Regions from separate parts of the Sphingobium cloacae genome, predicted to be linked through region 3. Evidence: riboswitches for the same ligand, from Rfam matches in the RefSeq annotation. Region 3 holds a riboswitch; each other region holds the start of a gene.
The links. Region 3 has a riboswitch for cobalamin ahead of cobW (cobalamin biosynthesis protein CobW). Riboswitches for the same ligand answer to the same signal wherever they lie in the genome.
Positions count from the first base shown of each region.

Region 1: it holds a riboswitch for cobalamin, as region 3 does, so the genes downstream of both, SCLO_RS08335 (TonB-dependent receptor plug domain-containing protein) here and cobW (cobalamin biosynthesis protein CobW) in region 3, are expected to answer to the same signal.
Region 2: it holds a riboswitch for cobalamin, as region 3 does, so the genes downstream of both, SCLO_RS05190 (adenosylcobinamide-GDP ribazoletransferase) here and cobW (cobalamin biosynthesis protein CobW) in region 3, are expected to answer to the same signal.

Region 1 covers NZ_AP017655.1:1,711,777-1,722,425, reverse strand. The annotation lists gene SCLO_RS08355 (RsmB/NOP family class I SAM-dependent RNA methyltransferase) at 1-823, shown strand, start outside; gene SCLO_RS08350 (tetratricopeptide repeat protein) at 901-1,419, shown strand; gene SCLO_RS08345 (TFIIB-type zinc ribbon-containing protein) at 1,492-1,776, opposite strand; gene SCLO_RS08340 (Bax inhibitor-1/YccA family protein) at 1,781-2,473, opposite strand; cobalamin riboswitch at 2,915-3,148, shown strand; gene SCLO_RS08335 (TonB-dependent receptor plug domain-containing protein) at 3,321-5,168, shown strand; gene SCLO_RS08330 (ABC transporter substrate-binding protein) at 5,205-6,014, opposite strand; gene SCLO_RS08325 (FecCD family ABC transporter permease) at 6,062-7,063, shown strand; gene SCLO_RS08320 (ABC transporter ATP-binding protein) at 7,057-7,830, shown strand; gene SCLO_RS08315 (penicillin-binding protein activator) at 7,836-9,032, opposite strand; gene rsmI (16S rRNA (cytidine(1402)-2'-O)-methyltransferase) at 9,044-9,886, shown strand; gene SCLO_RS08305 (YraN family protein) at 9,883-10,236, shown strand; gene gshB (glutathione synthase) at 10,273-10,649, shown strand, end outside.
Region 2 covers NZ_AP017655.1:1,049,731-1,060,379, reverse strand. The annotation lists gene SCLO_RS05205 (alpha/beta hydrolase) at 1-641, opposite strand, end outside; gene phaR (polyhydroxyalkanoate synthesis repressor PhaR) at 733-1,308, shown strand; gene proS (proline--tRNA ligase) at 1,402-2,928, shown strand; cobalamin riboswitch at 2,996-3,181, shown strand; gene SCLO_RS05190 (adenosylcobinamide-GDP ribazoletransferase) at 3,386-4,138, shown strand; gene SCLO_RS05185 (aminotransferase class I/II-fold pyridoxal phosphate-dependent enzyme) at 4,135-5,115, shown strand; gene cbiB (adenosylcobinamide-phosphate synthase CbiB) at 5,108-6,049, shown strand; gene SCLO_RS05175 (thiamine pyrophosphate-binding protein) at 6,156-7,844, shown strand; partial or broken gene SCLO_RS05170 (putative DNA modification/repair radical SAM protein) at 7,998-9,219, shown strand; gene SCLO_RS05165 (hypothetical protein) at 9,381-9,707, shown strand; partial or broken gene SCLO_RS05160 (IS5 family transposase) at 9,937-10,622, shown strand.
Region 3 covers NZ_AP017655.1:2,914,913-2,925,561, forward strand. The annotation lists gene gdhA (NADP-specific glutamate dehydrogenase) at 1-853, shown strand, start outside; gene cobO (cob(I)yrinic acid a,c-diamide adenosyltransferase) at 1,228-1,836, opposite strand; gene cobN (cobaltochelatase subunit CobN) at 1,839-5,558, opposite strand; gene cobW (cobalamin biosynthesis protein CobW) at 5,558-6,595, opposite strand; cobalamin riboswitch at 6,854-7,090, opposite strand; gene SCLO_RS14340 (histidine phosphatase family protein) at 7,158-7,736, opposite strand; gene SCLO_RS14345 (CbtB domain-containing protein) at 7,834-8,151, shown strand; gene SCLO_RS14350 (CbtA family protein) at 8,161-8,895, shown strand; gene SCLO_RS14355 (TonB-dependent receptor) at 9,136-10,649, shown strand, end outside.

The DNA of each region.
Region 1 (10,649 bases), 1.2 Mb from region 3:
GCCGGTCGAGCAAGACGCCTTGCTGGGCCGCGCCCCGGTCGATCTGCGGGTCAACCGTCTCAAAGCGGCGGTAGAGCAGGTCGTCCCGCTCCTGCCCGATGCCGCGCCGATCCCTGGCGTGCCCGACGCGCTGCGCCTGCCCGAAGGCGCGCCCGTCGAAAAGAGTGGGCTGTGGCAGCAGGGCCTCGTCGAAGTGCAGGATGCCGGCAGCCAGTTGATCGCCGCCGTTTGCGAGGCGAAGCCGGGCCAGACCGTCATGGACCTGTGCGCCGGAGCAGGCGGCAAGACGCTGGCGCTCGCCGCCGCGATGCAGGGAGAGGGTGTGCTGATCGCCGCCGATACCATCCGTTCCCGCCTGGGCCGCCTGTCCCCCCGCGCCGAACGGGCCGGGGCGACGTTCATCCAGACGCTCTTGCTGGATCAGGGGCATGAGGCGCGCGCGCTGGAAAGCCTGCATGGCCGGGCCGACGTCGTGCTGGTCGACGCGCCCTGTTCCGGCACCGGCACGTGGCGGCGCAATCCCGAAGCGCGCTGGCGGCTGACGCAGGCGCGGCTCGACCGGCTGGTACAGGAACAAGCCCGCATCCTCGATTTCGCCGCGCCGCTGCTGGCGTCGGGCGGCGCGCTGGTCTATGCCACCTGTGCACTGACGGACAGAGAGGGGCGGGATCAGGTGGAATCGTTCCTGCAAAGGCATGACGGCTGGATCGCGGACACCTTCGCCCTGCCGCTTGGCCGCGCCCATGGTCCGGGCTGGCTGCTGACGCCGGGGCATGACGGGACGGACGGTTTCACTTTCGCCCGGCTGCGCCGCCGCCCGTGAAAGAGACAATGGACAAGCGCCCGCAAAATGGCGACACTTGGCCGGAATCAACGCCTGAAACATGGCTGGAGACATTGATGCGTTTCACCCCTGCCTCGATTGCCCTTGCCGTTATGCTGACCACCGTATCCAGCGCGGGACTGACCCAGCGTCCGGACGCGCAGATCGACCCGCGCTCGATCGAATGGCAGCATGCGGGCGAAGCGGCGCGCAAGGCCGGCAATCTGGAAGGCGCGAACGACGCGCTGGAAAGCGCGCTGGCGGTCGATCCACGCAACCGCGGCGCCTATATCGAACTGGCGCAGGTGGCGCGCGCGCAAGGACTTCAGGGCAAGGCCATCCGCCTTTATAACGAAGCGTTGTTGCTGGACCCCGCCGATATCGGCGCGCTGGTCGGTCAGGGCGAAGCGATGGTGGAAAAGGGCGCGATCGCCAAGGCGAAGGAAAATCTGACGCAGGCGCAAAAGCTCTGCCGCGCCGATTGCGCGGGCGTGGGCCAGCTTGCCGCCGCTATCGAGAAAGGCCCGCCCGCCACCGTGCTGAGCGCCAAGGAAGAAGTGATCCCGCCCAAGGCGGTGCCGACCGAAACGCCTTGACCCGCCTTGCGGCCGGAGAAGCGCAGGGCCGTGGAACAGGAAAAAGGCCGGTCATCGCGACCGGCCTTTTTGTCAATCGAACAACTCTTCCAGAAAGCTCTTCCGCCGCTTCTTCTGATAAGGCCGCCCGTCGCCGCGATAGTCCCGGTCCGGCCGGTAGCTGGGCTGGCTCACCGGCGCGGCGGGCGCGGTCTCCCGCGCGGATCGTTCGATGATCTTGTCCAGTTCGCCCCGGTCCAGCCACACGCCGCGGCATTGCGGGCAATAGTCGATCTCCACCCCCTGCCGGTCCGTCATCGCCAATCCGACATGACAGACCGGGCAGAGCATGGCCGAAACGGCCTGCGCGTCGCGCATCCGCCTATTCCCGCTCGCCGGTCAGGTGCAGCAGCATCTGGAACAGGTTGACGAAGTTCAGATAGAGCGACAGCGCGCCCATGACCTGCATCTTTTCCGCGACTTCATGGCCCGCATAGTGGAAATATTCCGACTTGATGCGCTGCGTGTCCCAGGCGGTGAGGCCGGTGAAGATCACTACGCCCAGGATCGAAACCACCATCGCCATCGCCGAAGACCCGATGAACAGGTTGATGAGGCTGGCGACGATGATGCCGATCAGGCCCATGATGAGGAACGAGCCCATCTTCGTGAGGTCGCGCTGCGTCGTATAGCCCCACAGCGCCATGGCGAGGAACATCACCGCGGCGGAGAAGAAGGCCTGCGCGATGCTGCCGCCGGTGAAGATCAGGAACACGCTGGCCAGGGACACGCCCATGACGGCGGAAAAGGCCCAGAAGGCCATGCGCGCGCCCGCGGTCGTCATCTTTTCGATGCGGAAGCTGAAGAAGAAGACGAAAGCCAGCGGCGCGAAGATCGCCACCCATTTGAGCGGCGTGCCGAAGATCGCGGCGGCCAGGGCAGGCGTATTGCCGATGAAGGCGGCGACCAGCCCGGTGATGACCAGGCCGATGCCCATATTGCGGAAAACGCCCAGCATATGCGCGCGCAGGCCGGCATCGACCTGCGCCGTCTGGCTGGCACCATAGCCCGGCATGCGAACGGGATTATTCACGGCGTTAAAACTCCATCCTTCAAAAATGGTCAGACCAGAATAGTTAAGGATCGAGCGGCCCGGCGTGGTTTCGGTGGGATTGGAGGGGGGGCTGCAATCCCCCGAACCTGCACCGAGCACACTCGATGCGGTCCGACATCACGGCTGGACATGTCCAGCCGCCAGAGGGGCCCGGCCCGCAGGAACCATATCGGGAGAGGAAGGCTGCGGCGCAAGGGATCGGGCGCATAGCAATAATTTGTTACAATGAAGGGTGGCCGGCTGACATGCTCCCGCTTATGCAGGCGCATGATGCATGTCGGGAGCGGACAGCCTGCTCTCGCTCCCCAATCCGCCATTTCCTTCCCCTTGAAATCGATCCGCTTGGCATGGCCTTCCGCTTGTCCTATGGGCAGCGGCGTCCGGGGCGCTTCCAGCGCGCCGGCATGATCGCGCTGGTGCCCCACGGGGCTGAAAAGGGAATGCGGTGCGGAGGTTTTCTCCTCCTATTCCGCTGCTGTCCCTGCAACTGTAAGCGGTGAGCGCGATGCGTATGGGTCCCTCCTTCCTGCGAAAGGGGCGGGAAGGGGACCGGCCACTGGACATCCGTCCGGGAAGGCTGGCGCATCGCAGTGACGACCCGCGAGCCAGGAGACCTGCCAGCGTCTGGTCGCTCTTGCCCTGGCCCAGGGATCGGCCATGGCACGGTTTCTTCCGTGAGCGACGCTGCCAGGCGGCCGGGGCCGCATCGGTGCGCGTGGCGGGGACGGGCGTTGACCTGCCGCGCGCATCGGCCGCGCAGGCGGAGTCCCCGGTCCTGAAGTTCACAAACGCTCAGGGAAGAGACACAATGATGAAATCGGGATTGTCGCTCGTGGCGCTGCTGGCGGCCACGCCGGCGCTGGCGCAGGATGACGACATCGTCGTCACCGCATCGGGCATCGAACAGCCGCGCGATCAGGTGGGTCAGGCGATCACGGTGATCGACGCCGACACCATCCGCACCCGGCAGGCGGTCGAAGTGACCGACCTGCTGGCGACGACGCCCGGCGTCCGCTTCAACCGCAACGGCACGATCGGCACGGTCACGGGCGTGTCGCTGCGCGGCGCGGAATCGTCGCAGACGCTGGTGCTGATCGACGGCGTCAAGGTGAACGACCCCAGCGGCGATGCCGACAGTTTCAACTTCGGCAACCTGCTGGTCGGCAATATCCGCCGGATCGAAGTGCTGCGCGGCTCCAACTCGGTCGTCCATGGCAGCCAGGCGATCGGCGGCGTGGTCAATGTGATGACAGGGACGCCCGCCGAAGGCTATGCCGCCAATGCGTCGGTCGATTACGGCTATAGCGACACGCTGAACGCGAAAGCGGATGTGTCCGGCACCAGCGGGATCGCGTCGGGCGGCGTGGGCGTCGCCTATTTCCGCACCGACGGCATCTCGGCCGCCGCGCGTTCCTTCGGCGCGACGGAGAAGGACGGCTACAAGAACATCACCGCCAATGCGAAGCTGAAGCTCAGCTTTTCCGACGCGCTCAGCCTCGACCTGCGCGGCTATTATATCCACGCCGACCTCGATTATGACAGCTTCTTCGGAACACCGGCCGATAGCCCCGACATCACCAAGTCGGACCAATATGTCGGCTATGCCGGGCTCAACCTGTCGCTGCTGGACGGCAAGCTGACCAACCGGGCGGCGGTCACCTGGTTCCGCCATGACCGGGACTATTATCCCGCGCGGGGCGCGGACGCCTCCTACGGCTATTCGGGCACCAACCTGCGCTTCGAATATCAGGGCGTCTATGCGCCCGTCGATCGGGCGAAGCTGGTCTTCGGCTATGAGCATGAGCGGCCCGACTATGACTTTTACGGCTTTGGCAGCACGGCCAGCGCCAAGGCGAACATCGACAGCGTCTATGCCCTCGCCATCGTGCAGCCGGCCGAGGGGCTTTCCGTCACCGGCGGCCTGCGCCATGGCGACCACAACCAGTTCGGCGGCGCGACGACCTTTGGCGCGAACGCCAATTACACGCCCAACCATGGCGCGACCAATTTCCGCGTCAGCTATGGCGAAGGGTTCAAGGCGCCCTCGCTCTATCAGCTTTACGATAGGTGGGTGGGCAATGCCGACCTGCGTCCCGAACGCTCGAAAAGCTATGACATCGGTTTCGACCAGAGCCTGGATAACGGGCGGGCGATGCTGTCGGTCACGGCTTTCCGCCGCGATACGCGTAACCAGATCGACGGCTTCCCGCCGACCTATGTCTATTACAACATCGCCCGCGCCCGCGCGAAGGGGGTGGAAGCCAGCCTGACGCTGCGGCCCGTGGAGGCGCTGACGTTCACGGCCGCCTATAGCTATATCGACGCACGCAATCGTTCGGAGGGGACGGCCAATGAAGGCAATCGCCTGCCGCGCCGTGCCGCCAATGCGGTCAGCGTGTCGGCGGATTATGTCTGGCCTTTCGGCCTCAGCACCGGCGCGACGGTGACGATGATGGGCGACATTTTCGACGATGCCGCCAACACGCGCCGTCTGGACGGCTATGCCGTTGTCGGCCTGCGCGCGTCCCTGCCGGTCACGGAGAATCTGGAAATCTACGGCCGCATCGACAATCTGTCGAATGAGGAATATGCGACGGCCTATGGCTATGGGGTCTATGGCCGGTCGGCCTATGGCGGCGTGCGTGTCCGCTTCTGATCGCGCGGCAAAGGGGCGGGCGTGAGCGCCCGTCCCCTATGGGCGGTCCGGCGCGGCGTTGACCTGCGCCACGATGCTGCGCGCGGCCAGCACATAGGCCGGGCCGCCGCAGACCGTCCACGCCTGCGGCACCCGAATGCGGGGAATGTCCTTCAGGACCGGATGATTCAGCATCTCCGTCCCCTGATCGACCACGCGTTCGCTGCCGCTTTCGACGATCAGCCAGTCGGGACGGGCGGCGATCATCTGTTCCAGCGGAATCTGCGCCAGAGCGGGCTTCCCCAGCTTCGCGGCGAGGTTGGTGAGGCCCGCGCGCCGCATCAGGTCGTCGACCAGCGTGCCGGTGCCCGTCATATAGCCGCGCCTTTGATAATAGGCGGCAACGCCGCCGCGCCTGGGCCGGGGCAGGGCGGCAAGGTCGCGGTTCATGCGCGCAATGAGCGCCTCGCCGCGTTCGGGATGGCCCACGGCCCTGGCTGTCCGCCGGATCTGGTCGATCACCGACCCGTAACTGTCCGCCGTTTCCAGGCCCAGCACGTTCCAGCGCCCCGGCGGCGCGCCCGCGACGCTATCGCCCAGCGGAAAGCCCAGCAGCAGGTCGGGCCGGAGCGCCATCACCTCTTCGGACGGCCGGCGCAGGCTGCGGAAGGAGCGGGCCTTGGCCGCAGCCGCCGAAAGTTCCGCATTGCGGGCGTTCCTGCTGAGCGCGACGATCTGGCCCGGATCGGCCAGCGCCAGCAGATATTGATCGGCGCAGACGTTCAGCGACACGATCCTGCGCGGTTTTTCGGCGGGCGGGGCCGCGCCGATCAGGCCCAGCGCGGCGGCCGCTGCCAGCAATTTCATCCCATGCATGTCCATGGCACTAGCAAAGCGCGGCGGAGGCGCAAGTCATGATGCATGCGCGCCGTCGTCATCCCTTGTTGCTCCCCACGCTCGTCCTGCTGATCGTGCTGGCGGCCGGCGGCTCGGTCATGTTGGGGGCCGTGCCGATTTCGCTGCCGCGCCTGTGGGCGGTGATGACGGGCGGCGGAGACGAAGTCGCCCGCGCGATCCTGATCGACCTGCGCGTGCCGCGCATGATTCTGGGCCTGCTGGTCGGCGGGATGCTCGGCCTCGCGGGGGCGGCGCTGCAAGGCTATCTCCGCAATCCGCTGGCCGAACCGTCCGTGCTGGGCGCGTCCAACGCGGCGGCGCTGGGGGCGGTCTACGCGCTCTATTTCGGGTTGGCGCAGATGCATGTGCTCGCCCTGCCGCTGCTCGCCATCCTGACCGGGATGATCGCCATCGGCGGGCTTTTCCTGCTGGCCGGGCCATCGGAAAGCCCGCTGACGCTGATCCTCGCGGGCATCGCCATCGCCACGCTGGCGGGGGCGGGGATCAGCCTGTCGCTCAACCTGTCGCCCAACCCCTTCGCGGCGATGGAGATCATGAGCTGGCTGATGGGGAGCCTTGAGAATCGCAGCTATGCCCATGTGTTGACGGCGCTGCCCTGCGTGCTCGCCGGCGCGGCGCTGCTGATCGCCGACGGACGGACGCTCGACGCGCTCACCTTGGGCGAGGATGGCGCGCAGGCGCTGGGCGTCGACCTCAAATGGGCGCGGCTGCGGTTGATGCTGGGCGTCGCGATCGGGGTCGGCGGCGCGGTGGCGGTGTCGGGCTCGATCGGCTTCATCGGCCTGATCGTGCCGCATCTGGTCCGCCCGCTGACGGACCGTTCGCCCTCCGCCATCCTGCTTCCGTCCATGCTGGGCGGTGCGGCGCTGCTGACCTTCGCCGACATCGGCGTGCGGCTGATCCCCACGACCAATGAACTGAAGCTGGGCGTACTCACCGCCATGCTGGGCGTGCCGGTCTTCCTTGTCCACCTGATGCGGGAGCGGCGGCTATGGTGACGATCCGGATCGAGGAAATGGGTGTGCGCCTCGGCCGCCATGCCGCGGTGCAGGGCGTCACGCTAGGCTTCGACCCCGGCCAGCTGGTCGGCATCATCGGTCCCAATGGCGCGGGAAAATCATCCATGATCCGCGCGATGCTGGGGCTTGTGCCGCTGAGCGCCGGGCGGGTCTCGATCGACGGCCGGGATGTCGCCGCCCTGTCCCGGCGCGACATCGCAAAGCATCTCGCCTATCTGCCGCAGGGCCAGACGCTGCACTGGCCTCTGGCGGTCGAGCGGCTGGTTGCGCTGGGCCGCCTGCCGCATCTGGGGCCCCTGTCACGGCTCACGCCCGCCGACGAGGAAATGGTCGACGCGGCTTTGACCCGAGCGGATGTGCTGCATCTGAAGGGCCGCATCGCGACGGAACTGTCGGGCGGGGAGCGGGCCCGCGTCCTGTTGGCCCGCGCGTTGGCGGTGGGCGCTCCCGCGCTGGTCGCGGACGAGCCGCTTGCCGCCCTCGACCCGGGGCATCAGATCGACGTCATGGCGCTGCTGAGCGCGGAGGCCCGATCGGGCGCGCTGATCGTGACCGTCCTGCACGACCTTGGCATGGCGGCGCGCTATTGCGACCGGCTGGTCCTGATGAACCGGGGCGAAGTCGTGGCGGACGGCCCGCCGATGCAGGTGCTGACGCGGGCTCATCTCGCCCGCGTCTATGGCATCGACGCCTGGATCGGGGAGGAAGCCGGGCGGCCGGTGATCCTGCCGCTCAACCGCGTCTGACCGCTTCAGTCGGCGAAGCTGCGCGGCGCGGCATCGACGACGGTGAAGGCGCCCGCGCCCACCTCGGATACCTGCAGCGCCCTTTCCGCCACGCCGTCGCGGTTGAAGCGGAATGCGCCGTCGATCCCGGCGAAACCGCCCGAATCGCGCAGCCGTCCCGCGGGGAACGGCGTCCCGACCTTCCAGTCGCGCGCGATCCGCACCGTCAGCAGCACCGCGTCATAGCCCAGCGCCGACAGTCGGAATGGCGCATTGCCGTAGCGCGCCCGATATTTGGTGGCGAGCTGGCGATAGAGGCCGTCCGACACGCTGGCGAACCATGCCCCGCGCAGCACCGGGCTGGACGCCAGCGCATTGTCGGTGTTCCACAGTTCCGTCCCCAGCAGCCGCGCATTGGCCCCGCCATTCTTCCGCACCACCGGCGCGATCTGGAGCGCCACGCGCCCGCTGTCGGCGATCAGCAGCGCGTCATAGCTGGACGATGCCTGCAATTTCTTGACCGCCGCCGTGATCGACCCGGCCGAACGGTCGAAGGTTTCCAGCGCCACGACATTGCCGCCCGCCTGTTCGACCGCCCGCAGCATCGCCGTCCCCGCGCGCTCGCCATAGACGCCCTTGGGCACCAGCCCGGCAAAGCGCGACAGGCCCTTTTCCCGCGCGAAGCCGATCACCCGCTCGATCGACTGGTTGGGGTTGTAGCCCAGAATATAGGTGCCCTTGCCCGCGACGCTCACATCGTTGGAAAAGCTGATGACGGGTACGTTGGCCCGCGCGGCGATGGGACCGATCACCCGCGCATCGTCCGCCAGCAGCGGCCCCAGGATCAGGCGGTTGCCATCGGCCAGCGCCTTGTTGACCGCCGCCGCCGCGCCGAGATTGGTGTCATAGGTGGTGATGCGCAGCTTGTCGGCCTTCGTATCCAGCAGCGCCAGCGTGGTCGCATTGGCGATGGACTGGCCGACCCCGGCATTGGTGCCGCTCATCGGCACCAGCAGGGCGACGCGATGCCGCTCCGTATCGGTGGGCAGGCCCTGCGTCACGTCCGGCCCGGTCGGCGGCGGCGGAGGGGCGGGCTGCTGCCCCTTGGGCACGATGGACTGACAGGCGGCGAGCAACAGCGTGCCGGCCGCGAAGAGAATGCGCGCGCCGCGCTTCGTGGCGGTCCATATGTCCGCTTGCCGGGGGGCATCCGTCTCTGTCATTTGATGTCCTTATGGAAACTCAACATTCGGGGCTTGAACCCGGTCTTTATATCGTGGCCGGTCCCATCGGCAACCTTGGAGACCTGACGCCGCGCGCGGCGGAGATATTGCGCCGCGCCGATGTGATCGCCGTGGAGGATACACGGGTCAGCGCGCGCCTGCTGCGCCATGCGGGGTCGGAACGGCCGATGATCCCCTATCACGACCATAGCGCGGAGGGCGTCCGCGCCCGCCTGATCGAGCGTATGGCGGGCGAATCGGTCGCGCTGCTGTCGGACGCGGGGACGCCGCTCATCTCCGACCCCGGCTACAAGCTGGTGCGCGATGCGCGCGCGGCGGGACGGCGGATCACGACGCTGCCCGGACCCAGTGCGGCGATAGCGGCGCTCACGCTGTCGGGCCTGCCGACTGACCGCTTCCTCTTCATGGGCTTCCTCCCCGCCAAGGCGAAGGCGCGTGCCGATGCGCTGGCCGAAGTCGTCGCCCTGCGCGCCACGCTCATCTTCTACGAAAGCGGCCCGCGCCTGTCCGACAGCCTTGCCGCCATGGCGGAGGGGCTGGGCGACCGGGAAGCCGCCGTCAGCCGCGAGATCAGCAAGGCTTTCGAGGAAACCGCGACCGGCACCCTCACGCAACTCTCCGCCCGCTATGCCGACGCGCCGCCCAGGGGCGAGATCGTCGTCATCGTCGGTCCGCCCGGCGAAGCGCCGCCCGCCAGCGGGGAAGATGCCGACGCCGCCCTGCTCGACGCCATGGCGCGCCTTCCCGTTTCCAAGGCGGCGGGGGAGGTGGCGAAGAAGCTCGGCCTCGACCGCCGCGCCCTCTACGCCCGCGCGATGGAACTCAAGGGGTGAGGAAACAGGCGGCCGAAAAGCGCGGACGGCAGGCGGAGCGCATCGCCGCATGGTGGCTGCGCCTCAAGGGCTGGCAAATCCTGGCCCGCCGAGCGCGGACGCCCGCGGGCGAGGTGGACCTTGTCGCCAGACGCGGGACCATGATCGCCTTCGTCGAGGTGAAGGCCCGTGCCACCGACGCCGATCTCGACCTCGCCATCGACGAGCGCCGCCTGTCCCGCGTCGCGGCGGCGGCGGAAATCCTGTTCCACGACCATGCGAAACCCGGAGACGACATGCGAATCGACGTGATGCTCCTTGCGCCGGGGCGTCCGCCGCGCCATCTGGCGAATGTCTGGCATGGGGGCTGACCGCGCTCCCCGCCGCACGCAACGAGAAGGACGAACATGACCCAGTTGAACCCGCTCACCGTCGCCGTGCAGATGGACCCGATGGAAGGGATCAATATCGAAGGGGACTCGACCTTCCACATCATGCTCGCCGCGCGGGAGCGGGGACACAGGCTCTACCATTATCTCGCGCCCGACCTCACCTATCGCGAAGGCCGCGTGCTGGCGAAGGCGCGTCCCGTGCGCGTGCAGAAGGTCGCGGGCGATCACTTCATCTTCGGCGAACCGGAAATGCTGGACCTTGGCCGCGACGTGGACGTGGTGCTGATGCGGCAGGACCCGCCCTTCGACCTTTCCTACATCACCGCCACGCATCTGCTGGAACGGGTGCAGGCCGAAACGCTGGTGGTGAACGATCCCGCCGCCGTTCGCGA
Region 2 (10,649 bases), 1.9 Mb from region 3:
ATGTCGGAAAAGGCCGCGAATTTCCCGACGGTGCGGCGCGGGTCGAGCGCCCAGAACCCCGATTGAAGAACCTCCATCGGCACATAGCCCAGGCGTTCGCAGGTGGCTTTGGCCCCCCTCCACAAGCCGACGATCTGGTCGAGATCGGCCTGCGGAAAGCCGTCGAAATGCCATGGCGCGGCGATGGTGGCGATGGCGCGGACGGGATGCAGCATGGCCGCGCCCAGAACCAGACTGCCGCCCAGGCAATAGCCCACGACAAGGGGAGGCTCCGGCAGCGTTTCCAGCATCGGAACCAATCGCCGCGCGACATGGCCTTCCAGCCCCAGCATCGAATCCGCGGCCGCCGGCGTCCCCCAATCGACCAGATAGGCGTCATGGCCTTGCGCGGCCATGTGGCGCAGCATGGACCGGCTTTCCGACAGGTCGAGCACGGTGGGCGGGTTGATGAGCGAAGGCACGAACACGACCGGCGCGCCGCGCTTTCCCGTGCCGTATCGCAGCAATCGCGCCTGTCCCGCCGACGCCGCCACGGCGGGGGGAGGGGGTGGGACGGGCCGCTCCGCCGACTGATATTTCCGCAGGCCCAGAAAGGCGCGGCGGCGCAGGTCCGGGTCGTCCTCCGTCTCCCGCCACAGCATGTCCAGGAAAAGCGGCAGGGGGCGGGGCCCATGTTGCGGCGCGGCATCGCCCTGTGCTAATGCGGAAGGAACAGGAGTGGGAGAGATTTCCATGGCGAAGTCCAAGACGACGAACGAATCCGAACCGGTGATCATCAAGAAATATGCGAACCGGCGGCTCTATAATACGGAAACCTCCAGCTACATCACGTTGGATCTTTTGTCGCAGATGACCCGCGAGGGGCGCGAGTTCGTCGTCGTGGACGCCAAGACGGGGGAGGACATCACGCATAATGTCCTGACCCAGATCATCATGGAGGAGGAACAGCGCGGCAAGAACATGCTGCCCGTCAATTTCCTGCGCCAGCTGATCTCCATGTACGGCGATTCCATGCAGTCCATGGTGCCGCAATATCTCGAAGCGTCCATGGAGGCGTTCCGCAAGAACCAGCAGCAGTTCCAGGAAGCGATGAAGGGCGCCTTCGGCGGCGGCCCCTTCGCGGAAATCGCCAAGCGCAACATGGAGATGTTCGAGGCCGCCACCCATGCCTTCGGCGCGGGCGCCACCCCGCCCGCCGCCAAAACGTCCCGCTCCGACGCCCGTTCCGACGAAAGCAAGGATGACGAGATCGCCGGCCTCAAGGCCCAGCTCGCGGCCTTGAACGCCAAGATCGACAAGCTCGGCTAAAGTCCTGCCTGCGACGCTTGGGGGGTCGACAGAAACGGCGCGCTTGCCCTATGGCGCGCCATCATTCGCACTCAGACATCCAAGGCAGGCCCTGTGAAACACGCCCTTTCCGTCACCCGTGAACAGGATTTCGCCGCCTGGTACCAGGCGGTCGTCTCCGAAGCCGACATGGCGGAGGAAAGCGGCGTTCGCGGCTGCATGGTCATCCGCCCCTGGGGCTATGGCATCTGGGAACGCATCCAGCGCTTGCTGGATGAGCGGATCAAGGCCACGGGTCACGAAAACTGCTATTTTCCCGTCTTCATCCCGCTCTCCTATTTCGAGAAGGAAGCCGAGCATGTGGACGGCTTCGCCAAGGAAATGGCGGTGGTCACCCATCACCGCCTGATCCAGAAGGACGGCCGGATGGTGCCGGACCCCGAAGCGAAGCTGGAAGAGCCGCTGGTGGTGCGTCCCACGTCCGAAACGGTGATCGGCGCGGCTTTCTCCCGCTGGGTGCAAAGCTGGCGCGACCTGCCGGTGCTCATCAACCAGTGGGCGAATGTCGTGCGCTGGGAAATGCGCACCCGCATGTTCCTGCGCACCAGCGAGTTCCTCTGGCAGGAAGGGCATACCGCCCACGCCTCGGTCGACGAAGCGATGGACGAGACGATGAAGATGCTCGAAGTCTATCGCAGCTTCGCCGAGGAATGCGTCGCGCTGCCGGTCATCGCGGGCGAAAAGCCGGAAAATGAGCGTTTTCCGGGCGCTGTCGCCACCTATTCCATCGAAGCGATGATGCAGGACGGGAAGGCGCTTCAGGCGGGCACGTCCCATTTCCTGGGCACCACTTTCAGCCAGGCGCAGAATATCCGGTTCCAGAATGCCGAAGGGCAGCAGGAACTGGCCCAGACGACCAGCTGGGGCATGTCCACGCGCATGATCGGCGGGCTCATCATGGTGCATGGCGACGATGACGGGCTGCGGGTGCCGCCGCGTGTCGCGCCCTATCAGATCGTCGTCGTGCCGATGCTGCGCGATACGGAGGAGGACGCCGCGATCCTCGATTATTGCGCCGCGCTGGTGGAGGAGCTGAACGGCAGGGACGTGTTCCGCGAGCCTGTCCGCGCCCTGCTGGACAAGCGCCCCGCCAAGGCCGCCAACAAGCGCTGGGGCTGGGTCAAGAAGGGCGCGCCGATCGTGATCGAGGTCGGCGGCCGGGATGTCGCCGGCGGCAATGTGTCGGTGCTGCGCCGCGACCGGCTCTATCGGGCGGATGGAAAGCTCGACAGCCAGGTCGTGCCGCGGGACGATTTCATCGCCGGAGCGGCCGCCGCGCTGGAAGAGGTCCAGCGGGCGCTGTTCGCCGAGGCGCACGGCCGGCTGCACGGCCATGTGGACAAGGATATTGCGTCGCTGGATGCCCTGAAGGCCTATTTCGCCGCCAGCGCGAAGCCGGGCTGGGCGCTCGTCCAGTGGAGCAGGCCGACCGGCGCGGCGCTCGACAAGGTGGTCGAATGGCTGAAGGGCGAGAAGCTGACCCTGCGCAACGTGCCGCTGGATGCGGAAGCGGCCGACGGCGCCTGCATCTTCACCGGGCAGGCGGCGGTCGAGCGCGTTCTGGTCGGGCGCTCCTATTAAGGGGGCGGACGGCGCGGGGCGTCGGCCGCCGGTCGGGCCTCGATTGACGCGGGATCATAACTTTCCTATTCCGCGCCATGCGACAGGTTCCCGAAAGGGATAAACGGGAATGAGGGGAAGAACCTCAGCTGCCCCTGCAACTGTGAGCGGATAGCCGCGCGCCATAAGTCATTGGAATCGCATGGTTCTGAGAAGGCGGCGCATCCGGCCCTGACCCGCAAGCCAGGATACCGGCCCGCCGCAGTCGTTCTCCGCGCGGCCAGGGTGCGCCATGCGGACGGGCTCCCCCGCGTGGCGACAGTCCCACCGCGCCGGGCGGCAGGCAGGACGGCGGCACCCGCCCCGTCCGCCTCCTCCGGGCCGGCCCTCGCTGCGGAAGGTCCACCATGCCCCCCGAATCCCGAAACACGATCACTTCGCCATCTCCTTCATGGAATCGCGAACGCTCCCTCCACCCATGGGCAGGGGCGCGGCCGTGAAGGGCTTCATCATCGCCACGCAGTTCCTGACCCGGCTGCCCACACCCCGGATCGCCTTCACGCCTGCCGATTTCCCCCCGGCCATGCGCTGGTTCCCCGCCGTCGGCCTGATCGTGGGCCTGATCGTCACATGGGGTATCTGGGCTGGCGGCCTGGTCGATCCATGGGTCGGGGCGCTGACCGGACTGCTTCTGTGGGTCGCGGTGACGGGCGGCCTTCATCTCGACGGACTGGCGGATATCGCCGACGCCCGCGGCGCGGCGCATGGCCATCGCGAAAGGATGATGGCCGCGCTGACCGATCCCCATATCGGCAGCTTCGGCGCCATCGCCATCGTCCTCCTGCTCCTGGGCAAGCTGGTGCTGGTCCACGCCCTCCTCACTCTGCCGGGCCCCGCCCGTCCGCCATGGCTGGGGCTCGTCGCCATTCCCTTCATCGCCCGGATCGGCCCGTTGATCTGGACCTATGGGCTGCCGCCGCTCCACGAAGGTCTGGCTTCCCGCTTCCGGGGCGCCGTGCGCCCGTTCGATATGCTGGCATGGACAGGCGCGGCGCTTGCCGCTTCCTTTCTGTTCCCGGCCCTGCTCGTTGCCCTCATCCTGATTCCGCTCTGGGGCTGGTGGATCAAGCGCCATATCGGCGGCATTTCCGGTGACGGCCACGGCGCTGGCATCGAGTGGATCGAAGCCGCGCTCCTGATGGCGCTGGTCGTGGGAGCGCGGTTGTCATGAAAAGCCCATGGACATGGCATGGCGGCGATCTCGACGCGGCGCGGGCGTGGTTCGGCGAAGGCGGCGATCCGTGGATCGATCTGTCGACCGGCATCAACCCGCATGGCTGGCCGGGCGCGGCGGGGATGGCCATCGACTGGCGCGGCCTGCCTTCGAAAACCGATCTGCGGGAGATGGAGGAAATCGCGGCCGTCTATTTCGATGTGGACCCCCGGCATGTCTGCGCCCTTCCGGGAACCGAAACGGGCCTGCGCCTGGCCAGCGATCTGCTCGGCCCGCGCGCGCGATATCTTGCCCCCTGCTATCGCACGCATGAGGATATGTTCCCGCTATCCTCGGCGATAACGGCGGCGGCGATGGAGAGTCCGGATGGCGGCACCATCATTCTCGCCAATCCCAATAATCCCGACGGCCATTGCTGGCCGCGCGACGCGCTGCTCGACCTGGCCGACCGCAGAGCGGACGAGGAATGGCTGATCGTTGACGAAGCCTTTGCCGACAGCGATCCGGCGACCAGTCTGGCGCGGGATATAGCGGATGATCGACGGCTGCTCATCTTCCGCTCCTTCGGCAAATTCTTCGGATTGGCGGGCTTGAGGCTCGGCTTCCTGCTCGGCCCGGAAGCCATCGTCGGCCGGATGCGGCGAAAGCTTGGGGCATGGCCGGTTTCCGCCGCCGCCATCGCCATCGGGAGAGCCGCCTATGCCGACCGCGACTGGATCGCGGCGATGCGGGAGCGCCTGCCCCGCGAAAGACGGCGGCTGGACGATGTGCTGACGGGCTGCGGATACTCGCCCGTCGGCGCCTGTCCGCTGTTCCGGCTGATCGTGGCCGACGATGCGATGGCGCTGTTCGAGCGACTGGCGAAACAGACCATCCTGACGCGTCCCTTCGACTACGAACCCCGCTGGCTGCGGATCGGCCTCCCCGAAACGGAGGAGGCGCTCGACCGCCTGCAAAGGGCCCTCCTTGGCTGAGCCGATCGCCTTCGCGGCCCTTGCCCTCGATGCGGTCATCGGATGGCCGCGCGCGCTTTATGCCCGGATCGGCCATCCCGTCGGTTTCTTCGCCCGGATCATCACCCTGTCCGAACGTTACGGGAACCAAGCGCGATGGAGCGCGGGGCTTCGCCGCGCTATCGGGGTTCTGACCGTGATGCTGTTGTTGGCCGTCTCGGCCGGCGGCGCTCTTCTGCTGGAAGGGCTCTGCCGCCGCTGGCTCGGTTCCCTTGCATGGCTTGGCATGGCGATTCTTGCCTGGCCCGCCCTCGCGCAACGCAGCCTGTTCGAGCATGTCCGGCCGATCGCCCGCCATCTGGGGGAGGGCGATGAGGCACGTGCGCGGCAGGACGTGTCGATGATCGTGGGCCGGGACACCGAAACGCTCGACGAACCCGGCATCGCCCGCGCCGCGATCGAGAGCCTGTCGGAAAGCTTCTGCGATGGAGTGGCCGCGCCGCTCTTCTGGTTGATCGTCGGAGGGCTGCCGGGAATCTGGGCCTACAAGGCCATCAACACCGCCGACAGCCTGATCGGTCACAAGGAAGAACGCTGGCGCGCCTTTGGCTGGGCCGCGGCGCGGACGGACGATGTCATGAACTTCCTGCCCGCGCGGCTGGGCGGGGCGGTGATCTGTCTGGCCGGCGGAGGAGGCTGGCGCATCATGTGGCGCGATGCGCGCAAACATGCCTCTCCCAATGCGGGATGGACGGAGGCGGCGATGGCGGGAACGCTGGGGCTGCGTCTCGCCGGACCCGTAAGCTATGATGGCGTGGCCCATGACAAGCCGTGGATCGGCGAAGGCCGTGACCGGGTTTTCGCGCAAGACATCCAGCGGGCATTGCGGGTCTATCTGCGCGCCTGCGCTATACTCTGGATCGGAGCGGCGGCCATGCCGTTGCTCATTCGATGATGCATGCTGGCGCGGGAAGGGCGCATGCGATAATCCTCCAGGAAGGAAAGCCGCGCGGGGCGCGCGCCTGCGTGAAATCCATGGATGGCATGAGGGAAATGCGGAAATGAGCGCAGCCAAAGGACGCAACGCCGCCCAATGCCTGGTCCGCCAGCTGGAAATCCATGGGATCGACCATATCTTCTGCGTTCCCGGCGAAAGCTATCTGGCCGTGCTCGACGCGCTGATCGGCAGCCCGATCAAGGTGACGGTGTGTCGGGCCGAGGGCGGCGCGGCGATGATGGCCGAAGCGCATGGCAAGCTGACGGGCCGTCCCGCGGCCTGCTTCGTGACGCGAGGGCCGGGCGCGGCCAACGCCATGCCGGGCCTGCATATCGCCCAGCATGATTCGACGCCGATGCTGGTCTTCGTCGGGCAGGTCGAACGGGATGTCCGCGACCGGGGCGCGTTTCAGGAACTGGATTATCGCGCGGTGTTCGGCTCGATCGCGAAATGGGTGGCCGAAATCGACAATGGGGAACGCATCCCGGAGATCGTCAGCCGCGCCGTCCATGCGGCCATGTCGGGGCGACCGGGGCCGGTCCTCGTCTCCCTGCCGGAAGATATGTTGCGGGAAAGCGTGGAGGCAGGGGATGCCGTGTGCGCTGCCGTCGTGGAAGCGCATCCGGGCGCCGGCCAGATGGCGCGGTTGGGGCAATTGCTGGGCGAAGCGAAGCGGCCGCTGGCCATTCTGGGCGGATCGCGCTGGTCGCAGGTGGCCGTGGATCAGGTGGCGGCGTTCGCGGGGCGATGGGATCTGCCGGTGGCCGTCTCCTTCCGGCGGCAGATGCTGTTTCCGGCGAGCCACGATAGCTTTGCCGGCGATCTGGGCTTCGGGGCCAATCCGAAGCTGGCCGCGCGAGTCAGGGACGCCGACCTGCTGCTCCTGATCGGCGCGCGCATGGCGGAGGTGCCGAGCCAGGGATATGGCCTGATCTCCATCCCCGAGCCGGAACAGAGGATTGTCCATGTGCATCCCGATCCATCGGAACTGGGCAAACTCTATCGGCCGGTGCTGGCGATCAACGCCGCTCCGGAAGCGTTCGCCGCGGCGCTGGAGGGCGTCGGCCCCGTACCATCGCCGTCGCCGTCGCGCGCGGATTTCCGCGAAGCGGGCAGGGCGGACTTCCTCGCCTGGACCGATCCGGAGCGGATCGTCAGCCCCGGCGATTTCCACCCCGCGCGGATGATGGCATGGCTGCGCGAGAAGCTTCCGCGGGATGCGATCCTGTGCAACGGCGCAGGCAATTATGCGACCTGGGTGCATCGCTTCCATCGTTTCGAGAGGTTCGGGACGCAGCTTGCGCCGACATCGGGGTCGATGGGCTATGGCGTTCCCGCGGCGGTCGCGGCCAAGCGGATGTTCCCCGAACGCGCCGTGATCGCCTTTGCGGGCGACGGCTGCTTCATGATGAACGGGCAGGAATTCGCGACGGCGGTCCAATATGGGCTGGCGATCATCGTCATCCTGATCGACAACGGGATGTACGGCACCATCCGCATGCATCAGGAGCGGGAATTTCCCGGACGGCCCATCGCGACGGCACTCACCAATCCCGACTTCGCCGCTTATGCGCGGGCTTTTGGAGGCCATGGGGAGACGGTGGCGCGGACATCCGATTTCGCCGACGCCTTCGATCGGGCCAGCGCGTCGGGCAAGCCTGCCATCCTCCATTGCCTGCTCGATCCGGATGCGATTTCGCCCGGCACCACGTTGGAAGCCGTGCGGCACGCGGCCTTCGAGGTAGGGCGGTAGTCCGAGGGACGAACGGCGGCCAAAGGCGCGCATTGCATCGAGCAACGCTCTCCTTTGGAGCCGGGAAAGACTATCGCTGCGCCCCCTTCTGCAAATTTACCGTTCGTCGCAGAATCATTGGCGCACAGGAATAAAAGAACATATATAGTACATATGAAGAACATGGGAGTCGGCGATCGGTTGGCGATTCTGGCGGATGCGGCCAAATATGACGCATCCTGCGCATCGTCGGGGACGTCGAAGCGGCATAGCCGGGATGGGAAGGGCATCGGCTCCACGCAGGGCATGGGCATTTGCCATGCTTATGCCCCGGACGGCCGCTGCATCTCCTTGCTCAAGATTCTGCTGACCAACCACTGCATCTTCGACTGCCACTATTGCGTCAATCGGAAGAGCTCCAACGTCGTACGGACCCGCTTCACGCCGCGGGAAGTCGTGGATCTCACGCTCGGCTTCTATCGCCGCAATTATATCGAAGGCCTGTTTCTCTCGTCCGGGATCATCAAATCTTCCTCACACACGATGGAGCAACTGGTGGAAGTCGCCCGCATGTTGCGGGAGGAGCACGGCTTCCGGGGCTATATCCACCTCAAGGCCATTCCGGAAGCAGACCCCGAACTGGTGCGGCAGGCCGGGCTCTGGGCCGATCGCGTATCGATCAATGTCGAACTTCCGACCAAAACCGGGATTGTCGCGACTCGCTCCTGACAAGAACAGCGTGCAGATTGAAGGCGCGATCGCCGATATCGGCGATGCGATCGCCGAAGCCAGGGATGCGCGCAAACGCTTTCGCCATGCGCCGCGCTTCGCGCCTGCCGGCCAGTCCACGCAGATGATCGTCGGCGCGGACGGCGCGAGCGACAGCCAGATCATTGGCCGAGCCAATATGTTGTATGATCGGTTCCAGCTGCGCCGCGTCTATTATTCGGCCTTCAGCCCGATTCCGGACGCCAGCGCGGTCCTGCCGCTCAAGAGACCGCCACTGATGCGCGAGCATCGGCTTTACCAATCGGACTGGCTGGTGCGTTTCTATGGCTTCTCGACCGGGGAGGTGCAGGAGGCAGCGGACGACAAGGGCATGCTGCCGCTCGATATCGATCCGAAGCTGGCTTGGGCGCTGAAGTTTCGCGGCCTGTTCCCAGTCGATATCAATCGCGCCCCGCGCGAAGCGCTGCTGCGGGTGCCGGGCCTTGGAACGCGCGCCGTCGCGGCGATCCTGCGCGCGCGGTGCCTTCATGACCTTCGCCTCGACGATCTTGCGCGCCTGACCCGGACGGTGGCGAAGCTGCGTCCATTCATCATTGCGGCGGACTGGCGACCGACCTCGCTGATCGATCGCGGCGACCTTCGCGTCCGCCTTGTCTGGGATGGGTAAATGGAAGCGCTGTCAGTCGGTATCGGTTTAGTGTTGCGTTCTGCGCTCGCGTTCGCTGTCCTCGCGGGAGCGGGGGTCTGCTTCTTTCTTCTGTTCCCCGATCGCGCCTTGCCTTGCTAGCTAGCGCAGTTGCTGAAGACCCTGGCACGGACGGCATACTGATGCTGATCGATTTTGAGAGGAAAACCAGACGTTCGTTCATGACGTGGCAGTCGATCCAAAGCGCTGTCACGGACCACGTCCCGGCAGAGAACTGGGAGGGTGCTTACAATGTCGTGCCCGTCCCGGCGGCCGAACTGCGCCGGAAGCTGCTGGCGATGACAAGCAGCGGCGGCAAGGATGACCCCGCCGCCCGCTGTCTCAATCTTATAGACAAACTCCGGGACGAGTACGGTGCTCCAGAATCGGAACCACGCCATCCCGATTTTGCGTCAGGACGCCCTTGGCCGATCTTGACGCCCGATCCGGATGCCGAGGACGGGAACTGAATCGGTAGACCAACGATCCGGGAGAAATGTCAGCCCGAAAGCGAGCGCGCGGCTACATTCCAGCTTTCCTATCGCACAGCCACCAGTACGACACGGCCCAAGAGGCGCCAAATCAGCTTACATGAGCAGACGACTGCTTTCAGGGACAGCGCCTACGTTGAGAACCTATACACCTGTTTGATATTATGAGATAAATATCCTGTCTCTGTGAGTTTGTGCAGGAGAGAGTATGTCACGCCATCTGTTTTGGCTGTCGGATGAGGCATGGTTAGCGATTGAGCCACATCTGCCGCATGGCAAAGCTGGCAAGCCGAGAGTTGACGATCGAACGGTGATTTCGGGCATCCTGCACGTGCTCAAGACAGGCTGCCGCTGGCGCGACGTACCCGCCGCTTATGGGCCGCCCACAACGATCTATAACCGCTACAACCGCTGGTCTCAGCGGCGCATCTGGCAGCGCCTTTTCGAGAAGGTCGCGGCATCGGGGCCTGTGCCGAAAGAACTGTCGATAGATAGCAGCCACGTCAAAGCCCACCGTTCGGCGGCAGGCTCAAAAAGGGGGAGTATGAAGAAGCGGTCGGTCGCTCACGGGGCGGCAGGACGTGCAAGATCCACTGCCTGGCCGACGATCGCGGCCGACCGGTCGCCATCACCCTGACACCCGGCAACATCGCAGACATCAGCATCGCCATTCCGCTACTCGGTACGGTCGCTCCACCAAGGCGTCTCCTCGCCGACAAAGCCTATGACGCCGACAGCTTGCGCAACTGGCTGACCGCCCGAAACGTCAAAGCCGTGATCCCTTCAACTGCTTCGCGCCGAACACCATATCCTCTCGACCGGCGTATCTATCGAAGGAGAAACGTCATCGAGAGGCTCTTCGGACGCCTCAAAAACTGGCGGCGCATCGCCACCAGATATGACCGACACGCCCAAAACTAT
Region 3 (10,649 bases):
GGCGGGGGATATCGGCGTGGGCGCGCGCGAAATCGGTTTCCTGTTCGGCCAGTACAAGCGGCTGACCAACCGCTATGAAGCAGGCGTCCTGACCGGCAAGGGCCTGATCTATGGCGGCTCACGCGCGCGCACCGAAGCGACGGGCTATGGCACGGTTTATTTCATCGACCAGATGCTCAAGACCCGGGGCGACAGCCTGGAGGGGAAGCGGGCGGTCGTTTCCGGATCGGGCAATGTGGCGGTCTTCGCGATCGAAAAGATCAAGGAATTTGGCGGCAAGGTCGTCGCATGTTCGGATTCGTCCGGTTTCATCGCCGATGAAGCGGGCATCGATCTGGATCTGTTGAAGGAGGTCAAGCTCGCGCGTCGCGATCGGATTTCCGAATATGCGCGGCTGAAAGGCGCGGGCGCCTATTTCGCCGAGGAGGGCAGCGTCTGGGAAGTGCCGTGCGATGTCGCCGTGCCGTCGGCGACGCAGAACGAGCTGAATGGCCATGATGCGGCGACCCTGATCCGCAACGGCGTCGTCGCCGTGGGCGAGGGCGCGAATATGCCGTGCACCCCGGATGCCGTCCGCCTGTTCCAGAATGCCAATGTGCTCTTCGGTCCCGCGAAGGCGGCCAATGCGGGCGGCGTGGCCACGTCGGCGCTTGAAATGCAGCAGAATGCCTCAAGGGACAGCTGGACGTTCGAGGAAACGGAAGCCCGGCTGGCGATGATCATGCGCCGTATCCATGACAGCTGCGCGGAAACCGCCGACTTTTATGGCGCGCCGGGCAATTATGTGCTGGGCGCGAATGTGACGGGCTTCGTCCGGGTGGCCGAAGCGATGCAGGCGATGGGCGTTATCTGACCGTCCGGCGCCAATATCAGCGGGTATTTCGCAGGCGGTTGACGCGATCCCGGCTTCCTGGCCGGATCACGCCAGCCGCCTTCATGCCGTTTTGGAAAGACGGGCGCATCCTTGCCGGTCAAGCCGGTCAAAAGGGCAGGCGCGTGCCATGAATCGACGCCCGCCCATCCGGGATGGCCCATGCGGCAAGCCCCGATCTGCGTATAATGGAATGACCGCCGGCTGATCGGGGAACCGGCGGTGGCGTGGCCGCCCCCCGCTGCCGCGACGAAGGGCCCGGCTGCCCCCGACCATTCCCGATCTTTTCGCAGCCGGGCCCGCCTGTCGAGCGGGGGAAAGGGCGCGGGGCCGACCCCTGATCCGTCCCTTTCCTCTTAATATTCGATCCCCGCCTGCGCCTTGACTCCCTGTTCGCGGAAGGGGTGCTTGAGCAGGGTCATTTCCGTCGCCAGATCGGCCATGTCTATCAAGGCCTGCGGTGCGTTGCGGCCGGTGACGATGACATGCTTCATTTCCGGCCGGGCGGCGAGCGTTTCCAGCACCTCGTCCAGCGGCAGATAGTCATAGCGCAACACGATGTTGAGCTCATCCGCCAGCACCATGTCATAGGAAGGGTCGGCGATCATGCGCTTGACCTCCTCCCACGCTTCACGGGCGACGGCCATGTCGCGCGCGCGGTCCTGCGTGTCCCAGGTGAAGCCTTCGCCCATGGGCTTGAACGCGACATTTTGCGGGAAGGCGTCGAACACGACCTTCTCGCCCGTGGTCATCGCGCCCTTCACGAACTGGACGACGCCCACCTTCCGGCCATGTCCGATGGCGCGCACGACCATGCCCAGCGCCGCCGTCGTCTTGCCCTTGCCCTTGCCGGTATGAACGATGAGCAGGCCCTTTTCCACCGTCCTGGACGCCACGATCCGGTCGTGGGCGGCCTGTTTCTTCTTCATCTTCGCGCTGTGCTGTTCCTCGGTGCGTTCAACCATGGTCATGCTCCTGCAAGGCTGGCGAGCAACGGGCCCGCGCTGTTCGATCGGGGTTTCCACAGGCCGCGCTCCAGCGCTTCGGCAAGGCGCGCGGCCGTTTCGCGCAGCGCCGCCGGGTTGGCCTGCGCCATGAAGGCGCGGACGGCCTCATCCTCGATGAAGGCGGCGTGGACAGAGTCGAAATGATGGTCCTTCACCGCGTGGGTCGTGGCGGCAAAGGCGAAGAGATAATCGACCGAGGCGGCGATCTCGAACGCGCCCTTATAGCCGTGGCGCATCACGCCCGCGATCCATTTGGGATTGGTGACGCGCCCGCGCACGATGCGGCCGATCTCATCCTCCAATGTACGGATGACGGGGCGTTCCGGGCGGCTGTGGTCGTTATGATAGCTGATCGGCCGGGCGCCCTTGAGATGTTCGACCGCCGCCGCGATGCCGCCTTCGAACTGGTAGTAATCGTCGCTGTCGAGCAGGTCATGTTCCCGATTGTCCTGGTTCTGGACCACCGCGTCGGCATCGGTCAGGCGGGCGGCGAACAGGTCGCGCTGCGCATCCCCCTCCACGCCGCCGCCATAGGCATAGCCGCCCCAGTCGAGATAGACGTCGGCCAGATCGGCGCGGCTGTGCCAGATCCGCTCGTCGATCATCGCCTGCAAGCCCGCGCCATAGGCTCCGGGCTTCGATCCGAACACGCGCGCGCCGGCGCGGCGGTTGGCGGATGCGGCATCCTGCCCCCGGTCGATCATCGCCGCCATGTCCGCGCGATGGCGGGCGGCGGCGGGATTGTCCTCCTCCGGCTCGTCCAGTGCCATGACGGCGCGCGCGGCGCTGTCGATGAGGTCGATCTGCTCCGGGAAGGCGTCGCGGAAGAAGCCGGAGACGCGGAAGGTCACGTCGACGCGCGGGCGGCCCAGTTCGGCGACCGTCATCATCTCGAAGCCGACGACCCGGCCCGACGTCCACTCCCAGCGCGGCCGCACGCCCATCAGCGCCAGTGCCTGCGCGATATCGTCGCCGCCGGTGCGCATATTGGCGGTGCCCCAGGCGGAAAGGGCGATGGCCCTGGGGTGGTCGCCCTCCCGCTGGAGATAATCCTCAACGAGAAGCTGGGCGGACTTGCGCCCCAGTTCCCAGGCGACGGCCGTCGGAACGGCGCGTGTGTCGACGGAAAAGAAGTTGCGCCCGGTGGGCAGGACGTCCGGCCTCCCCCGCGTCGGCGCACCGGACGGGCCGGGGAGGACGAAACGCCCGTCCAGGCCCGCGATCAGCGCCTCCGCCTCCCGCGCGCCGCACTGGTCGATGCGAGGGGCAAGGTCTTCGGTTATCGCACGCAGCACGGCCGCGGAGCGCGGCCCTGCCGTCTCCGCGCCGTCCAGCATGGCGAGCGCCAGAAGCTCCAGCCGTTCGACCGCATCGCCACAGCTTCGCCATGGATCGGCGGACAGGGACGTCAGCCGCTCCGGCCTGGGGCCGTTCCATGGGTCGGCCATGCGGCAATCGAGCGGATCGAAACCAAGCGAGAGGTCGTCGGCCATGGCGCGGAGCAGCGATGCCTGCCCGTCATGCTCATAGCCGCGCGGCGTGCGCGCCAGCGCCGCGAGCAGGTCGCGCCGCAGCCGCCCCTCCGGCGAGCGGGTGAAGATGTGCAGCCCGTCACGAATCTGCAATTCCTTGAGTTCGCACAGATAATTGTCGATGGCGGAGAGCGCGTCGTCGCCGTCTCCGGTCGCGCCCGCATCCTTGTCCAGCCCCTGCGCGCGCGCCAGGTCGATAATGTCCCGCCGCAGCCGCTCCAGCCGTCGCGGGTCCATGCCCGCGGCAAGATAATATTCGTCGACCAGCGCTTCGAGTTGCTTCAACGGCCCATAGCTTTCCGCGCGTGTGAGCGGAGGCGTTAGATGATCGACGATGACCGCGCCGATGCGCCGTTTGGCCTGCGTGCCCTCGCCCGGATCGTTGACGATGAAGGGGTAGAGCTGGGGCAGGGCGCCGGCGCAGATTTCCGGGAAGCAATCGGCGGAAAGGGATACCGCCTTGCCCGGCAGCCATTCCAGATTGCCATGCTTGCCCACATGGACCAGCGCCTGCGCGCCAAAAATCCGCTCCAGCCAGATGTGGAAGGCGAGATAGGCGTGGGGCGGGGGCAGCGCCGGATCGTGATAGCTGGTCTTGGGATCGATATTGTAACCCCGCGCCGGCTGGACCGCCAACACGACATGGCCGAAGCGGTGAATGGCGAGCCGGAAGGCGCCTTCGCGCACGAAGGGGTCGGCTTCGGGCGGTCCCCAGCGTTCGAGCATCGCTTGCCGCGCCGCTTCCGGGACATGGGCGAAGGCGGCGCCATAGTCGGTCAATGGCAAGGCGGCTTCGCCGTGCCGTTCCAGCGAAGCGAGGTCGTTGGTGACGCCGCCGGTCATCACGCGCATCAGGTCCGCGCCATCTTCCGGCGCGGCGCCGGTGTCGTAACCCGCTTCCCGCAGGGCGGCGAGGATGGCGGCGGCGCTGGCCGGCGTGTCCAGCCCCACGCCATTGCCGATCCGTCCGTCCCGGTTGGGATAGTTGGCGAGGATCAGCGCGACGCGCCGCTGCTTGGGCGGGGTGCGGCGCAACGCGGCCCAGTTGGCGGCGAGATCGGCGGCAAAGGCGACCCGGTCCGGCGCGACCTTGGGGACGACGATGCCGCATTGCGTCACGGCATCGAAGCGTTCCGCCGCCTTGAAAGTCACCGCGCGGGTGAAGATGCGACCGTCCACCTCCGGCAGGGCGACGTTCATCGCCAGGTCGCGCGGGCCAAGCCCCCGTGCCGACGCTTCCCATTCCGCCTGCTCCACCCCGGCGAAGGCCAGCTGCAGGATCGGGCAGTCGGCCTGTTCCAGCACGGCTGGCGTCCGCTTGTCCCCGGCGGACGAGGCGGCAAAGCTGGTCGCGTTCAGGATCGCGTCGGGCGCGATCTCGCCCAGCAGGCCGCGCAGCCAGTCGATCGCGAAGGGTTCGCGCAGTGCCCGGACATGGACGGCGGCGACGTTGAAACCGCGCGCCTCCAGCGCCTCCACCATGGCGTCGACGGCGTCCAGCGTGCCCGCGATCATCAGCGCGCGATAGAAGATGAGGAGCGCGACGGGCTTCCCGTCCAGCCACCCTGTCCGCAAATCCGCCAGTGTAGGGCGGTCGCAGCCCTTGAGGTAAAGCCCTGCATCGGCAACCGGCACCGGATCGTCCGGCGCGCCCGCATCCTCGCCGATCAGTCTGGCCGCCAGGCGCAGGAAGGCCAGCGCATTGGCCGTCCCCCCCTGCCGCAGATATGCGCGCAGCTTCTCCCGCACCTCGGCGGGCAGGGTGGACGCGCGGTCAAGCGCCGGGTCCGCCTCCCGCCCATCGGCGATGGCGGCGAAGGCGATGCCCTTTTCCCGCGCGATGGCGGCGATCTCATCTATGCCATAGGGCCAGTAGCTTTTGCCCCCCAGCAATATGACGCACACGAAACGGGCATGGGCGATCGTCTTTTCGACATAGAGGTCCGTCGAATAGGGATGCCGCAATGGCAGCAGGTTGGCGAGCCGGACGCTGGGAGCACCCGGCGGCAACTGCCCCGCCGCCTTGGCGAAGCAGGCCAGTTCGCTGTCCGCCACCGTCAGGATCACGATGTCGCCCGGCGGCTGGTCGAGGTCGATCGCCTCCTCCCCATCGGTGATGGTGCCGGGGGTGGCGGACAGCAGGTGCATCAGCCCAGAATATCCCGCAGGTCCGATGCGATGACCGACCGGTCCAGTCCCTTCTGCCCGATCACGACCAGCTGGGTCCGGCGTATTTCCGCAGGCATCCATGCGCGGTCGTAGAAATGCTGGATGCGCGGGCCGACGGCCTGCACGATGAGGCGGCTCTGCTTGCCGTTTACCGCCACCATGCCCTTGACGCGCAATATGTCATGCGCCGCGATCAATGCGCCGAGCCGGGCGGTGAGCGCCTCGACTTCTCCGACCTCGCCGCCGGTGACGACGAAGCTGTCGAAATCGTCATGGTCATGATCGCCGCCCTCCCCGTCATGGTGGGATGGCCGGGCGTCAAGGCTGTCTTCCGCCGCCGCCGTGATGCCCAGCAGCGCGCCCACGTCCACGGCGCCATGATCGGCGCGGACGATCTTCACGCCCGCGCGGGTTTCCGCCTCGACCTGCGCCTCGACCCGCGCTAGCGTGGCGGTATCGACCAGATCGGTCTTGTTCAGCACCACCATGTCGGCGCAGGCCAGCTGGTCCTCGAACAGTTCCTCCAGCGGGCTGTCATGGTCGAGATTGGGATCGGCGGCCCGCGCCGCCGCCAGCGCGGCTTCGTCCGTGGCGAAGCGTCCCGCCGCCACCGCGTCCGCATCGATCAGCGCCACTACGCCGTCCACCGTCGCGCGGGTGCGGATGTCGGGCCATTGGAACGCTTTCACCAGCGGCTTGGGCAAAGCGAGGCCGGACGTTTCGATGATGATATGGTCGGGCGGGTTCGGCCGGTCGAGCAGCTTCTGCATGGTGGGCAGGAAGTCGTCGGCCACGGTGCAGCAGATGCAGCCGTTGGCGAGTTCGACGATGTCGTCCTCCGGGCATGCCTCGTCATTGCATCCCTTCACCAGCTCGCCGTCCACCCCGACATCGCCGAACTCGTTGATGACGAGGGCGAGGCGGCGGCCCCTGGCATTTTGCAGGAGATGGCGGATGAGCGTGGTCTTGCCCGCGCCCAGGAAGCCGGTGACGACGGTGGTGGGCACCTTGCTCATGCGCCTTCTCCCGTCGGTTTGAGGAAGGGGGGAGCGGCAGTAACGGTGTTCATGGGAGGTCTTCCCTCGCAGCGCCGGAGCAACCGGGCCAGGGCTTGCCGGCGCCATCCAGCGGCCCGGTGCCGGTGGACGCACGACGGCTGGCCCGCGCCCATGACCGGGCGTTCGCCCATGGACGCAGGACCACGCGGCCCCAGCCGCATGACATCGTCGCTCAGACGGAAAACACCGTGCCGCGGCCATCCCCTGGACCAGGGCAAGAGCGACCAGACGCCGGCAGGTCTCCTGGCTCGCGGGTCATCGCCCGATGCACGGCCTTCCCGGACCTCGCCTGTTTCAGCGTCCGGCCCAGTGGCTGCTTCCCTTGGGGGAAGCGTGTGCATCGCGCTGCCGCTTACAGTTGCAGGGACAGCTGCGGCTTGGGATGGAGCTTCCCTGCCCATCCGCACCGCATTCCCATTTTCAGCCTCTTGCGAGGCACCGGCGCGATCAATACCCGGACGCGACGGATGCCGCCCCGGACGACCGGCTCATATCGCCTGCACCGGCGGGCCGCAAGGGCTCAGCCGCCGCCGTTCAACGATTGCAGCCGCCATGTCCGGTGAAAGGACAGGACGGTGCGCGAGAGCGGGGCGATGTCGATCGCGAGCGTGGCGCGCAAGGGCAGGTCGAGCGCGTGGCACAGGGCGGCGCGAATCATCATCGGGTGGGTGATCGCGCAGACCGGCCGCCCGCTTTCCCGGATGCCGTCGAGCCAGCAGCCGATCCGCGATGCCGCCGCCTCCATGGTTTCGCCGCCCGGCGCCTCCCTCGTGGGATCGGCCAGCCAGCCGGTCAGCGCTTCCGGTTCGTCGCTTCCGATCTCCTCGAAGCATCGGCCGGCCCAGCGTCCCCAGCCCATGTCGGCCAGCGCGGCTTCCGGCCGGGCGAGCAGGGAGAGGGCGAGAGCGGTTTCCTCCGCCGCGCGCGACGGGCTGCGGAAGGCATGATCGCGCAAGCGCCCGGGAAGCTCCATGCGGGCCGCTGCCCGGAGGCCGCCTTCGTCCAGCGATTCCGAAGGGTCGGGAAAACCGCCGCGGCGGCTGGAGGGCGTGGCCGCGATGCACAGGAGCAGGAGAGAGGTCGGCAGGGTAAACTCCAACAGGCCGTTGACGCCGCCAGCCCCCCGGCTCTAAGGGCTGCATCGTCCTGGAAGAAGAAGCCGGTGCAAATCCGGCGCGGTCGCGCCACTGTTATCGATGCGGACATCCGCCGTCGAGAGCCAGACCTTCCTCCCGGATCGTAAGATCAACCCTTGGGACGCGCAATCCCTTCAGGAGCAGAATATCATGGCAATGAGCGCCGCATTTTTCGACGACGGCTTCATCCCTGTCCAGGGTGGAACGGCGATCCCGGTCGAGGACATTCTTCCATGGGCCGTGTTCGGCTCGCTGATCGCCTTGATCTTCCTCTATTTCGTCAGCACGGAACAGGGCGCCGTCGCGATCTTCGACGGCATGTACGTGCATGAGTTCGTCCATGACGGACGGCATCTCCTCGGCTTTCCCTGCCACTAGGGCCGGGTCATGACGAAGGATCTGTTGTGGCGCGGGATGCTTGCGGGCATCCTGGGCGCCTTTCTTGCGACCCTGTGCGCCCATCTCGTCGCCGAGCCGCAGGTCGACCGCGCCATCGCCTATGAAGCCACCCATGCCGCCCATGCGGCCCATCATGACGAAGGGCCGGCGGGTGGCGAGGAGGAGGAACTGGTCAGCCGTCCTACCCAGAAGGGGCTGGGTCTGTGGACGGCCCTTTCCCTCTATGGCGCGGCGGTGGGCGGCATCTTCTCGCTGCTGTTCGCTTATGGCTATGGCCGGTTCGGGCGGATGGGGCCGCGCAGCTTCGCCCTGCTGCTGGCGGCCCTGGCGTTCCTGCTGGTCGTGGTCGTCCCGGCGCTCAAATATCCGCAGACGCCCCCGGCGGTCGGCAAGCATGAAACCGTGGAGCTGCGCACCGCCGCCTATTTCTCGATGATCGCGCTGTCGCTGGCCGGCGCGGTGATAGCCTGGAAGCTGTGGAGCGCTTTGGCCCAGTCCCGGCGCGGGATAGACGCGACCCTGTTTTCGGCCGGCGCCTATCTGCTGGTCGTGGGCAGCGGCCAGATGTTGCTGCCCAGCATCGATGAAGTGCCCGATGATTTTCCGGCGACGCTGCTCTGGAATTTCCGGGTGGCGTCCCTGGCGACGCAGCTTCTGCTCTGGGCGACGATCGGCATCGCCTTCGGCCTGATGGCGGAGCGCCTGCTCCAGCGCCGGGGGTGAACGGAATATCTTTTTGCGGGCATTAGCGGGGCTGCGATCTGTCCGGGGGCGCGCGGCCGGCTGCGGGAAAACGGATGCCGGGATGGCGGAAGTGCCGATCGAATCGCACTTCTGCCGATCGGGCTATCGTGATCGAGCCACGCCTTTCGACCAACCGAATGTCCTGTCATGGTCATGAAATGATCCCTTCCTAGCGGGCGGATGCTGCAACGCAACATCTGCATATGAAGGGGTATCATAATGGTTCGTTGGGTATCTGGTCCGTCTCTGGCGGCGCTGGCTTTCGCCAGCTTTGGAACAACTGCCGCCTATGCGCAGTCCACGGGGTCCATCGACTTCGACAAGGAAATCGTGGTCACGGCCGCCGGAAACGAGAGTGCGCAGGTCGGCGGAGTCGCCGTTCCCAACACGTCCAAGGCGAAGGCCGTGCTGACGCAGGAATTCATCGCCCGGCAAACGCCCGGCCAGTCCGTCAACGATGTCATCAACCAGTTGCCGGGCGTCAGCTTCCAGAACAACGACCCCTATGGATCGGGCGGCGGCACGCTGACGATTCGCGGTTTCGACGACACGCGCATTTCCCAGACGGTGGACGGCATTCCGCTGAACGACACCGGCAATTACGCCCTCTACACCAACCAGCAGGTCGATCCCGAACTGATCGATCAGGTCAATGTCAATCTGGGCACCACCGATATCGACAGCCCCACCGCCTCGGCCAGCGGAAGCACGGTCAATTACCGCACGCTGGTTCCGACCGAGGATTTCGGCGCCCGCCTTGCGGGGACTTATGGCGACTTCTCCTATTTCCGCCTTTTCGGGCTCGTCAACACGGGCATATTGACGCCAGCGGGCACGCGCGCCTGGCTTTCCGCCAGCCGGGCGACCTATGATTCGCCTTTCGGTCATTTCGGCAAGGTCGAAAAGACGCAGTTCAACGCCAAGCTCTATCAGCCCATCGGCTCCAATGGCGACTTCGTTGCCGTCGCCGGGCATTTCAACCGCAACCGCAACAATTTCTCCGGCTCCGTGGCGCTGCGGACGGACACCGCCGACGGCCGCGTCGTCCCGAATCGCTTCCCGCTGACGAAGGACGAGCGCTATTATGATGCCGGGCGCTGCGAAACCGCCACGCCGACGCCCGGCGTGGCGGATGCGGCCAATTCCTGCGGGTCGCTGTTCGACTATCGCTACAATCCGTCCGACACGGGCAATATCCGTGTCAATTCGCGCTTCACCCTCAGTGACCGGCTGACGCTGACCCTCGATCCCTATTATCAATATACCAAGGCGAATGGCGGCGGCACGGTCGTCGGCAATGAGGCGCTTTATTTTCCGCAGGAGGGTGGCCCCGGCTTTTCAGGCTATGTCGGCGGCGCGCCTTATGCGGGCATGGACCTCAACGGCGATGGCGACATGCTCGACAAGGTGCGCCTGCTCGCGCCCAGCCAGACCAAGACGCACCGCCTGGGCGTGATCGCCTCGCTGCGCTACGACATCAATGACAGCAACTCGATCCGCCTTGCCTATACTTGGGATCGCGGCAAGCATCGCCAGACGGGCGAAGTGGGCAGGCTGACCGTTTCGGGCGACGCGATCGACGTTTTCCCCGTGGACGATCCGCTGATCGGGGCGGACGGAAATGTACTGCAAAAGCGCGACCGGCTTTCCTATGCTATCCTTCATCAGATCTCGGGCGAATATCGCGGAGAGTTCGGCGGGCTGACCGTCACCGCCGGATTCCGGGCGCCGTT